One region of the Acidovorax sp. 69 genome, then DNA from elsewhere that is predicted to be linked to it. Evidence: riboswitches for the same ligand, from Rfam matches in the RefSeq annotation. Region 1 holds a riboswitch; the other holds the start of a gene.
The links. Region 1 has a riboswitch for thiamine pyrophosphate ahead of thiC (phosphomethylpyrimidine synthase ThiC). Riboswitches for the same ligand answer to the same signal wherever they lie in the genome.
Positions count from the first base shown of each region.

Region 1 (3,811 bases):
CGTGGTATTCCTTGGCCGTCTCGGGGTCCAGGCCCAGGTTGAACTGGTCCTGCCAGCGGAAATCGAACCGCGCCTGGCTCAGGGCATCGTCGCGCGAGCGGGCGCCGGGATGGCCCTTGGCCACATCGGCGGCGTGCGCGGCGATCTTGTAGGCAATGATGCCCTGCTTGACGTCGTCACGGTCGGGCAGGCCCAGGTGCTCTTTCGGAGTCACGTAGCACAGCATGGCCGTGCCCATCCAGCCGATCATGGCGGCGCCGATGGCGCTGGCAATGTGGTCGTAGCCGGGCGCGATGTCGATGGTCAGCGGGCCCAGGGTGTAGAACGGCGCCTCGTGGCAGGTCTTGAGCTGCTCGGTCATGTTGGCCTGAATCATGTGCATGGGCACATGGCCGGGGCCTTCGATCATGGTCTGCACGTCGTGCTTCCAGGCGACTTGCGTGAGTTCGCCCAGCGTGTGCAGCTCGGCAAACTGGGCTTCGTCGTTGGCGTCCGATGCGCAGCCGGGGCGCAGGCCGTCGCCCAGGCTGAACGACACGTCGTACGCCTTCATGATGTCGCAGATGTCCTCGAAGTGCTCGTACAAGAAGCTCTCGCGGTGGTGCGCCATGCACCACTTGGCCATGATGGAGCCGCCGCGAGAGACGATGCCGGTGCGCCGCTGGGCCGTGAGGTGAATGTAGGCCAAGCGCACGCCCGCGTGGATGGTGAAGTAGTCCACGCCCTGCTCAGCCTGCTCGATCAGCGTGTCGCGGAAGATCGCCCAGGTCAGGTCTTCGGCCACGCCGCCCACCTTTTCCAGTGCCTGGTAGATCGGCACGGTGCCAATCGGCACCGGGGAGGTGCGCACGATCCAGTCGCGCGTGGTGTGGATGTTTTTGCCGGTGGAGAGGTCCATCACGTTGTCGGCGCCCCAGCGGATCGCCCACACGAGCTTTTCCACTTCTTCTTCAATGCTCGACGTGACGGCCGAGTTGCCGATGTTGGCGTTGATCTTGACCAGGAAGTTACGGCCAATCGCCATCGGCTCCACCTCGGGGTGGTTGATGTTGGCGGGGATGATGGCGCGGCCCCGGGCCACTTCGTCGCGCACGAATTCGGGCGTGATGATGCGGGGGATGCTCGCACCCATGGGGTTGCCCATCAGGCGCTTCTCGCGGCCTGCGTCCTGCATGTACTGCGCCATCCACTCGCGCTTGCCGTTTTCACGGATGGCCACGTATTCCATCTCGGGGGTGATGATGCCTTTCTTGGCGTAGTGCATCTGGGTGACGTTGGCACCTGCCTTGGCGCGCAGCGGCTGGCGCTGCAGGGCTGCGGCCTCGGCACGCAGTTGGGCGAGGCGGGTGGCGTCTTCGCTCTTTTGCCCATCGTCCAGCGCCACGGGGGCGCGGCCTTCGTAGTGCTCCACATCGCCACGACCAGTGATCCAGCCACCGCGCACGCTGGCCAGGCCCTGGCGCACGTCGATCGCTGCGGTCGGGTCGGTATAGGGACCGGAGGTGTCGTACACGCTGACCAGCTCGCCATTGGTCAGCGCAATGTCGCGCACAGGCACGCGCAGATCGGTATGCAGGTGGCCGGGGATATAAGCCTTGCGGGATGCGGGGAAGGACTCGCGGGTGCGCGCAAGCAGCTCGGCGAATTTTTCGGTACTGGCCAGCTTGGCGTGGGGATCGGGGGCGTTCATGGGGCAGGTCTCCTGGTTCCGGTGGCGGTGGATAACTGCTCCGGAATGGACCTGTGCGCCCCTCAAGTGCGGCTGCACCTGAGACATGGCGTGCCAGCAGGGACTGCGGGCACGGGGACAAGGAGGTCGGCTCTTCTTCCGCCGGTATGAACCGGATCAAGTTCGTCGGGTTCGCAAAGCCGGCCGAATTTCTTCAGCCACCTCGCATCTCAGCGCTTTCGCACACCCCGGAGCAGGCGCGAGTATAGGCCAGCGGAAAAAAGGGTGTCAGCCGCGCTGGGGCCATACCATCAGGCTAGGCGGCCGATGAGGACCACTGCAAAGAAAAAGACGGCAGCAATCACCGTCCATTTGAGAATGACGAGCCCCAGGCGCTTGTAGTGGGCTTGGCCCGTGCCCGCATAGAACGCAAACGACACGGCGGCCGCCAGAAGCAGCAGCATGGCCAACCAGCGAAAGATCAACATGGCGGCGACCGCTCCTACCAGGCCCGCACGGGTTGGACAAAGCCGCTGGGCGCCTCACGTTCGTCCTCGAACGTGACCACCTCCCAGGCATCGCGTTGGGCCAGCAGCTCACGCAGCAGCAGGTTGTTCATGGCATGGCCCGAACGGAACGCGCTGTAGGCCGCCAGCAAGGGCTTGCCAATGAGGTACAGGTCGCCCATGGCGTCCAGGATCTTGTGCTTCACAAACTCGTCGTCGTAGCGCAGGCCGTCGCTGTTGAGCACCTTGTAGTCGTCCATGACGATGGCGTTGTCCAGTCCACCGCCCAGCGCCAGGCCGTTGGAGCGCATCATTTCCACGTCGCGGGTGAAGCCGAAGGTGCGCGCACGGGCAATGTCGCGGCTGTAGTTGCCCGCCCCCAAGTCAAACTCCACGCGCTGGCCGGTGGAGTCCACCGCCGGGTGGTCAAAATCGATTTCAAAGCTGAGCTTGTAGCCGTGGTAAGGCGTCAGGCGCGCCCACTTGGCGGCAGCGCCCTCGCCCTCACGCACTTCTACGGGCCGCGTTACACGAATGAAGCGTTTGGGGGCATTCTGCAACTCCACGCCCGCGCTCTGAAGCAGAAAAACGAAGGACGCAGAAGAACCGTCGAGGATGGGCACCTCCTCGGCCGTGATGTCCACATAGAGGTTGTCAATGCCCAGCCCTGCACACGCTGACATCAGATGCTCGACCGTATGCACCTTGGCGTTGCCCACCGAGATGGTCGAGGCCAGCCGCGTATCGGTGACGGCTTCGGCCTGGATCGGAATATCCACGGGTTGGGGCAAATCTACCCGCCGAAAGACGATCCCCGTGTCTGGCTGCGCGGGCCTCAGGGTCAACTCGACCCGCTGGCCGCTGTGCAGCCCGACGCCTACGGCGCGGGTCAATGTCTTGAGGGTGCGTTGCTTGAGCATGTCCGTATTTTAGTTTCCGGCGCCTCATCCCGCACACGCTGAGGTCTTGTGCGCCGTACGAAACAGGGCACACAGCGCCGCTTCGGCCGCCCATACGTGAAGCTACCGCCGCGTTTTCACCTACTGCGCCCGAAGCCCCATTCGCCGCACAATCCCAGAGCGGCGGGCACTGTTGAGCTGCACCGGGTGACCTATCCACCGGCACGGCAGCGCCTCGAACACATATGACACAGAAACACAAGCCGCCCCACCGGAGAACACCATGAGCAAACTCAGCTTCAAAATGAAAGTCATGCTGATGATTGGCACCGCGCTGGCCGCGCTGCTGGTCATGGCGGTCACCTCCCTGTTGCAGGAGCGCCGACTGATCAGCGAGTCGCGCAAAGATTTGCTGACCACCGCGGTCCAGTCTGCCCATAGCATCGTGGCCGCTTACCAGGCCAAGGCCGCCAGCGGTGCGATGCCACAGGAAGAAGCACAAAAAGCTGCCAAAGAGGCCCTGCGCATTGCACGTTATGGCGGTGCCGAGGGCAAGACCGAGTATTTCTACATCTGGACCACCGAAGGCGTAGGCGTCATGCACCCCTTCAAACCTGAATGGGACGGACAGGACATGCTGGGCAAGGTCAAGGATGGCTCGGGTGTGGACATCATTGGCCTGCTCGTGAACGGCATGCGCAGCAGCAAAGACGGCAAGGCTTTTGTGCCCACCATGT
Region 1 covers NZ_PGEP01000001.1:4,231,229-4,235,039, forward strand. Annotated here, with positions in the region: gene thiC (phosphomethylpyrimidine synthase ThiC) at 1-1,690, opposite strand, end outside; TPP riboswitch at 1,807-1,930, opposite strand; gene CLU85_RS23175 (hypothetical protein) at 1,981-2,157, opposite strand; gene lpxC (UDP-3-O-acyl-N-acetylglucosamine deacetylase) at 2,172-3,095, opposite strand; gene CLU85_RS19445 (methyl-accepting chemotaxis protein) at 3,358-3,811, shown strand, end outside.

Region 2 (3,811 bases), 1.3 Mb from region 1:
CAGCCATCGCAACGGGGTCTTGGGCCAGTGCGACGGCGGTGTTGAGCAACACACCGTCATAGCCCCATTCCATGACCTGGCATGCGTGCGAGGGAAGGCCCAGGCCCGCATCGACCAGTAGCGGCACGCTCAGGCGTTCGCGCAATGTCTGCAGCGCGTAAGGGTTGACCGGTCCGCGCCCTGTGCCGATAGGCGCTGCCCAGGGCATCACGGCCTGGCAGCCCACATCGACCAGGCGCTGGCACAGCACCAAGTCCTCAGTGCAGTACGGCAGGACCTGAAAACCTTCCTTGATGAGGTGTTCGGCCACCCCCACCAGGTTCAGCGTGTCGGGTTGTAGCGTGTAGTCGTCGCCAATCAGCTCCAGCTTGATCCAGGGGGTGTTGAAAACCTCGCGCGCCATCTGTGCCGTGGTGATGGCCTCTTGCGCGCTGTGGCAACCGGCGGTGTTGGGCAGCACTGGCACGTTGAGCTTGCGCAGCAGCTCCCAGAAGCTGCTGCCGCTCTCGGCTGGATTGCTGCCCTGGCGCCGCAGCGACGCGGTCACCATGGCGGGCTGTGCGCGCAACACGGCAGCCTCCAGCACGGCGGGGGAGGGGTAGCGGGAGGTGCCCAGCAACAGGCGGCTCGCAAAATGCTGGCCGTAGAGTACCAAGGCGTCGGGTGTAGGGTTCTGTGTCATGGCGTGTGTCTCGGGTAGCTCAGCCGCCGGTCACGGGAGAGATGATTTCTACGCGATCGCCGGGCTGAAGGGCCTGCTCGGCGTAGCGGGTGCTGGGCACAAAGTTGGTGTTGACAGCCACGGCGAAGGGGGGGCGGGCTGCAATGGCGGCCACGGCGTCGGCCACGGTAGAGCCGTTGGGCAGTTCGTGCGAGATCTGATTGATCGAAATGTTCATGCCAAGGCTCGGGCGGTGGCACTGGGCGCGGCCGATGGGCTGGGCTCCAGTGTCAACGCCAGATCAAAACGTTGCGAAAGTGCTGATTGTCCTGTGTTCAGCACCTCCAGTGTCACATCCAGCAATGCGGGGGCAATCATGAAGCCGTGGCGGTACAGGCCATTGATCTCCAGCACGCCCTGGCGGGTTTTGCGGATGGCGGGCAGGTTGTCGGGCAGCGTAGGGCGGCACTGGGTTGCCAGCTCCAGAATGCGGCCTTCTGCAAAACCCGGGTGTACGGCATAGGCGGCGCTCAGCAGTTCCAGTGTGGAGCGCACGCTGGCGGGCGAGAGGTCATCCGACTCGATCTCGGTGGCGCCGATCACGAAAAGGTGGTTTTCCTTCGGCGCGATGTAGATGGGGTAGCGTGGGTGCACGAGCCGTGTGGGGCGTTGCAGCGTGACGTCGGGTGCATGGATACGCACCACCTCGCCGCGCACGCCGCGCAGCGCGCTCCACTGGCCTTTGGCGCCCAGCCCGCGGCAGTCCAGCACCCAGTCTGGCTGTCCTGGAGTGCCGGGTGTGAAGGTGTCAGGTGATTGGGGGCTGTGCCAGTGCATACGCACCGAGAGTGTTTCCATTTCCACCCCCAATGCCGCGAGCAACTGGCGGTTATCCAGCTGGCCTTCGCCGGGCAGGTAGAGGCCCTGTGAGAACCGGTGGGCCAGTGTGGGCTCTGCCTGCGCGAGGGCATCGCTGCTGAGTTTTTGCAGGCGGGGTAACTCGGGCACCCGATGTTGGTTGGTCTCCAATTGGCGGGTCAGCCGTTGGGCGTCGGCGGCGTCTTGCCGATGCCATACGATCAAGGTCCCAGCCTGCTGGAAGAACACCGGTTCAGCCAAAGAGGCCAGCAGTTGGGGCCAGCGGGTCAGGGCGTGGTGCCCCATGCGCACCACGCCGGGCTCCGTGATGGCGGATTCGGCCAATGGGGCCAACATGGCGGCCGCCACCGTGGCGGCAGATCCTTCGGCAGCCGGGCTGCCAGCGTCGTAGAGGTCGATCTGATGCCCTTGGCGAGCCAGTTCCACGGCAAGCATCCGGCCCATGAGGCCCGCGCCCAAAATGGCAAAAGAAGAGGGTTGAAGTGGCATAAGTCCGTCTGTGTGTCCGTGTGTTGGCTGGCAACAATGGACAAAACGGGGCTGTGCCGTTGGTGGAAACTCCCCACGCCAGCATGACCTGGATCGGGTAGCGGGGCAATTGGCAAGCGGAATGCTGTGCGGCCCCAGGGTATTTCTCAGTCCCACGCGATCCTTGACCGTGCTGGCGGGACACCCCTGTTTCGTCCGTAAAAATCAATTACAGCATATCCCTTGCGGCAGCGATTTGATGTGGCGCATAGGCCATAATTTTTGCCATGACTTCATCGATTTCCCAGCCCTTCGCAGCGCGCCGCTACGCGCGCGTTCTTTCCATCGCCGGTTCCGACAGCGGCGGCGGGGCGGGCATTCAGGCGGACCTCAAGACCTTCAGCGCCCTGGGCTGCTACGGCATGACGGCCATCACGGCCATCACGGCCCAGAACACCTGTGGCGTGACGGGCATCCATGGCATTCCGCCCGAGATGCTCAAGGCCCAGATTGACGCCGTGGTGCAGGACATTGGTGTGGACGCGGTCAAGATCGGTATGCTGCATTCGCCCGAAGTGGTGCGCGTGGTGGCTGACGCCATTCGCACCTATCAGTTGCCCCACGTGGTGCTTGACCCGGTGATGGTGGCCACCAGTGGTGACCGGCTGATTGCCCAGGAGACCGTGGCCGTATTGGTGCGCGAACTCTTTCCGTTGGCCGAGGTGATCACGCCCAATCTGGACGAAGCAGGCTGGTTGCTGGGGTGGCCCGTCGAAGGTGTTGAGACGCTGGACGAGGCCGCACAAGCGCTGCGGGCCCTGGGCGCCCGTGCGGCGCTGCTCAAAGGCGGGCACTTGCCGGGTGACTGGGTGGTGGATGTGCTGGCATTGCCGGACGGAACGTGCCAGCGACTCGCGTCCGAGCGAATTGCCACCCACAACGGGCACGGCACGGGCTGCACCTTGTCGTCTGCCATTGCTGCACACCTTGCCTTGGGCGCAACGTTGCAGCAAGCTGTGCAGCGTGCCCGCGCCTACATTCTGGGCGCCATCGCCGCAGGGGCGGATGTGCACACGGGCCGCGGCCAAGGGCCCCTCAACCACGGTTATGCGCCCTTGGCACAGCGGGTGTTGCCCGTCTGATTGGCGTGACTGCGCTACCCGTTGCAGGGGCGCTTCAGGCCACCTGCGCGAAATGGCTGCGCAAGTAGGTGATGATTTTTTCTGAATCGTAGAGCCAGTGGCTCTTGCCCGATTCGTCCGTGATCTTCAGACACGGCACTTTGGCGTGGCCACCTTGCTGCACCAACGCGGCCCTGGCGGGGCCTTCCGGTTGCGCGTCCACCTGGGTTATCGGCAATGACAGGCGACGCATTTCCTGGCGCACCTTGATGCAAAAAGGGCAGGTCTTGTATTGGTACAGCGCAAGTGCGTTGCACGCTTGATTGACGGCTTGCTGTCCTGCCTCCGAGCGCACCACACCTTGGGGCCGGGTCAAGGCCTCTTTGAGCAGCATCGCAGGGCCCAGGACGGTGCGCAGGGTCTTGAAAAAGAATCGAACTAAAAATTTCATGGGCCATTTTAGGCAGTGCAAGACACTGCCCCTTTGCGCGCAGACCCTGGTCTGCCCTTGTTGGGACTCGCTCAGCGGCGCGGGCGGGTTGCGAACGCCAGCACAAAACACAGCACTAATGTGGGTAATGCGGCGCCAAGCAGCGTGGAGACGAGGGGCAGAAGGTGGTAGAAAGCCACGCCTCCCAACCAGATGGCCACTGGCGCTGGGTTGACCTTGCGTGCCTGCGCC
Region 2 covers NZ_PGEP01000001.1:2,956,459-2,960,269, reverse strand. Annotated here, with positions in the region: gene CLU85_RS13560 (thiazole synthase) at 1-682, opposite strand, end outside; gene thiS (sulfur carrier protein ThiS) at 702-899, opposite strand; gene CLU85_RS13550 (FAD-dependent oxidoreductase) at 896-2,029, opposite strand; TPP riboswitch at 2,083-2,227, opposite strand; gene thiD (bifunctional hydroxymethylpyrimidine kinase/phosphomethylpyrimidine kinase) at 2,296-3,150, shown strand; gene CLU85_RS13540 (glutathione S-transferase N-terminal domain-containing protein) at 3,185-3,580, opposite strand; gene CLU85_RS13535 (cytosine permease) at 3,652-3,811, opposite strand, start outside.
Region 2: it holds a riboswitch for thiamine pyrophosphate, as region 1 does, so the genes downstream of both, CLU85_RS13550 (FAD-dependent oxidoreductase) here and thiC (phosphomethylpyrimidine synthase ThiC) in region 1, are expected to answer to the same signal.